2 regions of the Herbidospora sp. NBRC 101105 genome follow, and region 1 is predicted to be linked to the other one. Evidence: predicted binding sites of a transcription regulator. Region 1 holds the regulator's gene; the other holds the start of a gene.

The links. The regulator HrcA, encoded in region 1, represses chaperone genes, less so after heat shock. The targets are predictions, from matches to a motif close to TTGGCACTCTCNNNNNGAGAGTGCCAA.
Region 2: the regulator HrcA is predicted to act here: its motif matches at 2,019-2,045, upstream of groL (chaperonin GroEL).

The regions. Positions count from the first base shown of each region.
Region 1 covers NZ_BSSX01000001.1:287,864-291,273, forward strand. Annotated here, with positions in the region: gene QSK34_RS01220 (DUF3097 domain-containing protein) at 1-573, opposite strand, end outside; gene QSK34_RS01225 (hypothetical protein) at 584-1,201, opposite strand; gene hrcA (heat-inducible transcriptional repressor HrcA) at 1,342-2,355, shown strand; gene dnaJ (molecular chaperone DnaJ) at 2,356-3,410, shown strand, end outside.
Region 2 covers NZ_BSSX01000009.1:27,251-30,660, forward strand. Annotated here, with positions in the region: gene thrC (threonine synthase) at 1-1,024, shown strand, start outside; gene QSK34_RS32580 (MoaD/ThiS family protein) at 1,053-1,328, shown strand; gene QSK34_RS32585 (cold-shock protein) at 1,653-1,853, shown strand; gene groL (chaperonin GroEL) at 2,193-3,410, shown strand, end outside.

The sequences.
Region 1 (3,410 bases):
CGGATGGCCCGCCACCAGCACGTGAGGGCCCGCCACCTGGGCGGCGATCCGGCTCTCCTTGGAGCCCGGGACGAGATGGTCGACCAGCACGCCGAGCCGCCGGCCGGGCTCCGGCGCGAACTCGGCGACGATCTCGGGCAGGTGGTCGACGCCTTCGAGGTATTCGACGACCACGCCCTCCACCCGGAGGTCGTGGCCCCAGATCTTCTCCACGAGCGCGGCGTCGTGCACGCCCTCGACGTAGATCCTGCTCTCCTTGGCCACCCGGGCCTTCAGGCCCTCGACCGCGATGGAACCCGAGGCGCTGCGCCTCGGGCCCCGCGGCCCCGCCTGGGGACGGACGAGCGTGACCGGTTTCCCCTCCAGGAGGAAGGCGGCGGGTTCCAGGGGGAACAACCGTCGCCGCCCGAACCGGTCCTCCAGGGTGACGGCCTCCTTGTCGCAGGCCACCACCGCCCCGCAGAACCCGTCGTCGGCCCACTCGACCACGAGGTCGAGCTCGGCTGGGATCTGCGGGATCGTCCCCTTCTTGGGGCGCCGCCAGTCTCCGGAGAGCACGTCCCGCTCGTACATGCCGCGAACGTTAGTACATCCCCATCATCCGGCGGCGGGCGCGGGAGCGCCGCACAAGCACGACGACGGTGGTGAGCACGGCGATCAGGAAACCGAGCGCGGGCAGGCCGAGCAGCAGGGCGGTGCCGCCCACCAGCCCGCCGGCCGCCGCCAGCAGCTCCTTGCCGACGCCGAAGCGCACGCCCTCGCCGTCGCAGGCGGCCTGGTACTCACCGGCGGACGGGACGCCGATCGAGAACAACATCTCCCACTTGGTGCCGTCGACCGTGACGGTCTGCTCGCCGATCGCCTTGGACAGGGTGATCTTGTCGTCCGGGCTGCCCCCGGTGACCTGGCACTGCACGTCGGTCGGCTGGTCGGCGGCGGCCCAGATGGCCGGCTTCTGCGCCGGGTCGAGGTTCACCTTGACGGTCTCGCCGGAGGAGAAGGTCGTGGTGGGGGCCACGTCGGAGATGGAGGAGAAGACGCCGCCGGCGAAGGCGAAGACCCCCGCGACCGACATCACGATGAAGAGAAGCCAGGCCAGGACGATCCAGAGGATCCTCGGGCGGACAGGGCCCTGAGGGGGCGGGGCGCTGTAGTAAGGGTGGGGCTGCTGGCCGTAGTGCTGGCCATATTGAGCGGTCATAGGGGACATTGTGTGAAAGGCGACTTGCGACGTATTTGCAGTCGGCTTGTTCTCCCCGTGCCCGGCTGTGTTATCGCACCCTGGGAGCGGTGGCCGTACACTTGGCACTCGGGAACACAGAGTGCCAGGGAGGTGAGACCGTGCTTGACGACCGGAAGCTGGCGGTGCTGCGGGCGATCGTCGAAGACTACGTCTCCACCAACGAGCCCGTGGGTTCCAAGGCGCTGGCCGATCGGCACAACCTCGGAGTCTCGCCGGCCACCATCCGCAACGACATGGCGGCCCTCGAAGACGGCGGCTACATCCACCAGCCCCACACCAGCGCGGGGCGCGTCCCGACCGACAAGGGCTACCGGCTGTTCGTCGACCGGCTGTCCCAGGTCAAGCCCCTTTCGGGCGCCGAACGCCGGGCGATCGAGACGTTCCTGGCCGGCGCCGTCGACCTCGACGAGATCGTCATGCGGACGGTCCGGCTGCTCGCGCAGCTGACCCGGCACGTCGCCGTCGTCCAATACCCGTCCCTGACCCGTTCGACGGTCCGCCACGTGGAGATCGTGCCGCTGGCCGACACGCGGGTGATGCTGGTCCTGATCACCAACACCGGCCGCGTCGAGCAGCGGGTGGTCGATCTGCCCCAGGTGATCGCCGACGACCGTGTGTCCCACCTGCGCGCCGTGCTCAACACGGCGCTCGACGGCTGCGGGCTGGCCCAGGTCCCCGAGACCCTGGCCGCGCTGCCCGAACGGCTGTCCCCCGAAGACCGGCCGGTGGCCGCCACGATCCTTTCGGTGATCATGGAGACCCTGGTCGAACGGCACGAAGAGAAGATCGTGTTCGCCGGGGCCGCCAACCTCGCCGCCGCCGATTTCACCATCGGCCTGCGCGACGTGCTGGAGGCCCTGGAGGAGCAGGTCGTCCTGATGCGCCTCCTCGGCGAGACCGACGACCTGTCCGAGCTGACCGTCCGGATCGGCTCGGAGAACCCCTACACCGGTCTGCGCGGCACCTCGATCGTGGCCGCCGGATACGGCTCGGGAGACAAGGAACTGGCCCGGCTCGGAGTGCTGGGCCCGACGCGAATGGATTATCCGGTGACGATGGGTGCGGTGCGCGCGGTCGCGCGCTATGTCGGCCAGATCCTGGCGGGGTCATAAGTGGCCAAGGACTATTACGCCACCCTCGGCGTACGCCGCGACGCGAGCCAGGAAGAGATCAAGAAGGCCTACCGCCGGCTGGCACGTGAACTGCATCCCGACGTCAACCCCGACCCGGCGACGCAGGAGCGCTTCAAGGAGATCACCGCGGCCTACGAGGTGCTCTCCGACCCCCAGAAGCGCCAGATGCACGACATGGGCGGCGACCCCTTCGGCGGCGCGGGCGGCGGCGGGGCGGGCTTCGGCGCGGGCTTCCCGTTCAGCGACATCATGGACGCCTTCTTCGGCACGGCCTCCGCCTCCCGCGGCCCCCGTTCGCGGGCCCGCCGGGGCCGCAACGCGACGATCCGGGTCGAGCTCGACCTGGCCGAGTCGGGCTTCGGCACCACCCGCGAGCTCGTGGTCGACACCGCGATCCTCTGCGAGGTCTGCCAGGGCTCCGGCGCGGCGGCCGGCACCCACCCCGACACCTGTGACATGTGCCACGGCCGGGGCGAGGTCTCCCAGGTGACCCGCTCGTTCCTGGGCCAGGTCATGACGTCGCGCCCGTGTCCGCAGTGCGGCGGCTTCGGCAGCGTCATCCGCCACCCCTGCCAGGAGTGCTCCGGCGACGGCCGGGTCCGCACCCGCCGGACCATCAAGGTCCGCATCCCGGCGGGCGTCGAAGACGGCACCCACATCCAGCTCGCGGGCGAGGGCGAGGTCGGCCCCGGCGGCGGCCCGCCCGGCGACCTGTTCCTGGAGATCGTGGAGCGCCCCCACCCGACCTTCGAACGCCGCGGCGACGACCTCCACTGCACCGTCTCGATCCCCATGACGGCCGCCGCCCTGGGCACCTCCCTGACCATGGAGACCCTCGACGGCGCCGAACAGATCGACGTGCGCCCCGGCACCCAGTCGGGCCAGGTCATCCCGCTCTACGCGCGCGGCGTCCAGCGCCTCAACGAGAGCGGCCGGGGCGACCTGCTGATCCACGTCAACGTCGAGACCCCCATGAAGCTCGACCCCGAGCAGGAGGAACTCCTCCGGAAGTTGTCCCAGCTGCGGGGTGAGGA
Region 2 (3,410 bases), on a different contig from region 1:
GCCCAACCTCCAGCCCGGCTGGACCAAGCTCCACCGCGCCGGGAACCTCGGCGCCGAGCTCGGGCTGCGCGACCTCTACGTGAAGGACGACTCGGGCAACCCGACCCACTCGTTCAAGGACCGCGTGGTGTCGATCGCCGTTGAGGCGGCCCGTAACTTCGGGTTCACAACGCTTTCCTGCTCCTCGACCGGGAACCTGGCCGGCGCCGTCGGCGCCGCCGCCGCGCGGGCCGGGCTCGACTCGTGCGTGTTCATCCCGTCGAACCTCGAAGAGGCCAAGATCGTCGTCGCCAGTGTGTACGGCGGCAGGCTCGTCGGCATCGAGGGCACCTACGACGAGGTCAACCGCTTCTGCTCCGAGCTCATCGGCGACCCGCTGGGCGAGAAGTGGGGCTTTGTCAACGTGAACCTGCGGCCCTACTACGCCGAGGGCTCCAAGACCCTGGCGTACGAGATCGCCGAGCAGCTCGGCTGGCGCATCCCCGACCAGATCATCATCCCGATCGCCTCGGGCTCCCAGCTCACCAAGATCGACAAGGGCTTCAAGGAGCTCATCGCGCTCGGCCTCGTCGAGGACACCCCCTACAAGATCTTCGGCGCGCAGGCCGCCGGGTGCTCGCCGGTGTCGGCCGCCTACAAGGCCGGGCACGACGTCGTCCGCCCCGTGAAGCCCGACACGATCGCCAAGTCGCTGGCCATCGGCAACCCCGCCGACGGGCCCTACGTGCTCGACATCGCCCGGCGGACCGGCGGCGCCGTGGAGGACGTCACCGACCCCGAGATCGTCGCCGCGATCCGCCTGCTGGCCCGCACCGAGGGCGTGTTCGCCGAGACCGCGGGCGGCGTGACGGTCGGCGTGCTGCGCAAGCTCACGGAGGCCGGGGTGATCGACCCCGACGCCACCACGGTGGTCCTCAACACGGGCGAGGGGCTCAAGACCCTCGACGCCGTCCAGTCGGAGGCCCGCCCGACGGCGGTCATCCGTCCGTCTCTGGACGCCTTCCGCACCGCTTTCGCCAACTGAACTAACGGTTCGTTAAGGAGAGTCAACAATGAGTGTTTCTGTGCGGATTCCGACGATTCTCCGGACCTACACCGGAGGTGCCTCCGAGGTCGCCGGCGAAGGGGCGACGCTGCGCGAGGTGTTCGAGAAACTGGACGCCGACTACCCCGGCATCGGTGCCAGGATCCTCGACGAATCGGGCAAGGTGCGGCGTTTTGTCAACGTGTACGTCGGGGAAGAGGACGTCCGATTCTCCGAAGGTTTGGACACTCCAACCCCGGACGGCGTGCAGATTTCGGTGATCCCGGCCGTAGCCGGAGGGTGACCTTCCGCAGCCTTTCCCGCACCCACGTACTCCTACAGTGCGTGGGTGTTTCTATGTTTACCTGCACTTCTATCGTTATCGAAGCTTAATGAGTGCTATGGCATATGGTGCAATTCTCAACCAACCAATCTCTAACCGAAAAAGAAGCCGTCATGCTTTGGGCGAACGACAACGAGTCAGGGGCCGATTGACTCTGTTGTCCCACGCCTTGCCATGTGTATGGTCGAGAACGATCGACGTAGCCGGGGAGAACGGCGCGAAAGGTCACGGACCAGCGGTGGAATGGGCGGGTCCGTTGCCAGGCCCAGCAAGAGGAGTCGGAAAGTGGCGCAGGGCACCGTCAAATGGTTTAACGCGGACAAGGGCTACGGCTTCATCGCGGTAGACGGTGGTAAGGACGTTTTCGTCCATTACTCGGCAATCATGATGGACGGCTACAAGGCCCTCGAGCAGGGCCAGCGTGTGGAGTTCGACATCACGCAGGGACAGAAGGGCCCGCAGGCGGAGGCTGTCCGGACCGTCTGATCCCCTCGACCGCGAACCTTTTCGGCCACTCCCGCGTGAGCGGTTGAGAAGGGTTCGGCTGTATCCCCAACCCCACCCACCCCAGCGACCTGGAACCCGGCCCGCAGCCTGCGGGCCGGGTTTCTGCTGCCCGAGGTCGCCTGACCTGCCCCTCTCGTGCTCCGGCTTGCACTCGCGTGGGTAGAGTGCTAAACAGTTGGTTGGCACTCCCCGGCCGGGAGTGCCAACCAATACGGATCGAGGCGATGGGGCCTGCCAAGGGTGTGCGGGCCTTGCCGTCGCGGGCGTCGGCTCGGTCCCTCTTTTTCGAAGCCACCCTCTACTGGGAGGTCCAGCCTTATGGCAGCCAAGATGATCGCGTTTGACGAGGACGCCCGGCGCGGTCTCGAGCGCGGCATGAACCAGCTCGCCGACGCCGTCAAGGTGACCCTCGGCCCCAAGGGCCGCAACGTCGTGCTGGAGAAGAAGTGGGGCGCCCCCACCATCACCAACGACGGTGTCTCGATCGCCAAGGAGATCGAGCTCGAAGACCCGTGGGAGAAGATCGGGGCCGAGCTCGTCAAGGAAGTCGCGAAGAAGACCGACGACGTCGCGGGTGACGGCACCACCACCGCCACCGTGCTCGCCCAGGCGCTGGTGCGCGAGGGCCTGCGCAACGTCGCCGCCGGCGCCAACCCGATGTCCCTGAAGAAGGGCATCGAGGCCGCCGTCGAGCGCGTCAGCGAGGAGCTTTCGAAGCTCGCGAAGGACGTCGAGACCAAGGAGCAGATCGCCTCCACCGCCTCGATCTCCGCCGGCGACGTCGAGATCGGCGAGCTCATCGCCGAGGCGATGGACAAGGTCGGCAAGGAAGGCGTCATCACCGTCGAGGAGAGCAACGCCTTCGGGCTCGAGCTCGAGCTCACCGAAGGTATGCGCTTCGACAAGGGCTACAACTCGGGTTACTTCGTGACCGACCCCGAGCGCATGGAGGCGGTCCTGGAGGACCCCTACATCCTCGTCGTCAACTCGAAGATCTCCGCCAACAAGGACCTGCTGCCGCTGCTCGACAAGGTCGTGCAGGCCGGCAAGCCGCTCCTGATCATCGCCGAGGACGTCGAGGGCGAGGCCCTGGCGACCCTGGTCGTGAACAAGATCCGCGGTCTGTTCCGCTCGGTGGCCGTCAAGGCCCCCGGCTTCGGCGACCGCCGCAAGGCCATGCTGGGCGACATCGCCACGCTGGCCGGCGGCCAGGTCATCTCCGAGGAGATCGGCCTCAAGCTCGAGTCGACCACGCTCGACCAGCTCGGCCGCGCCCGCAAGGTCGTCGTCACCAAGGACGAGACCACCATCGTCGACGGCGCCGGTGACGCCGAGGCGATCGCGGGCCGGGTCAACCAGATCCGCGCCGAGATCGACAACACCGACTCCGACTACGACCGCGAGAAGCTCCAGGAGCGCCTCGCCAAGCTCGCCGGCGGCGTCGCCGTCATCAAGGCGGGCGCGGCCACCGAGGTCGAGCTCAAGGAGCGCAAGCACCGCATCGAAGACGCCGTCCGCAACGCGAAGGCGGCCGTC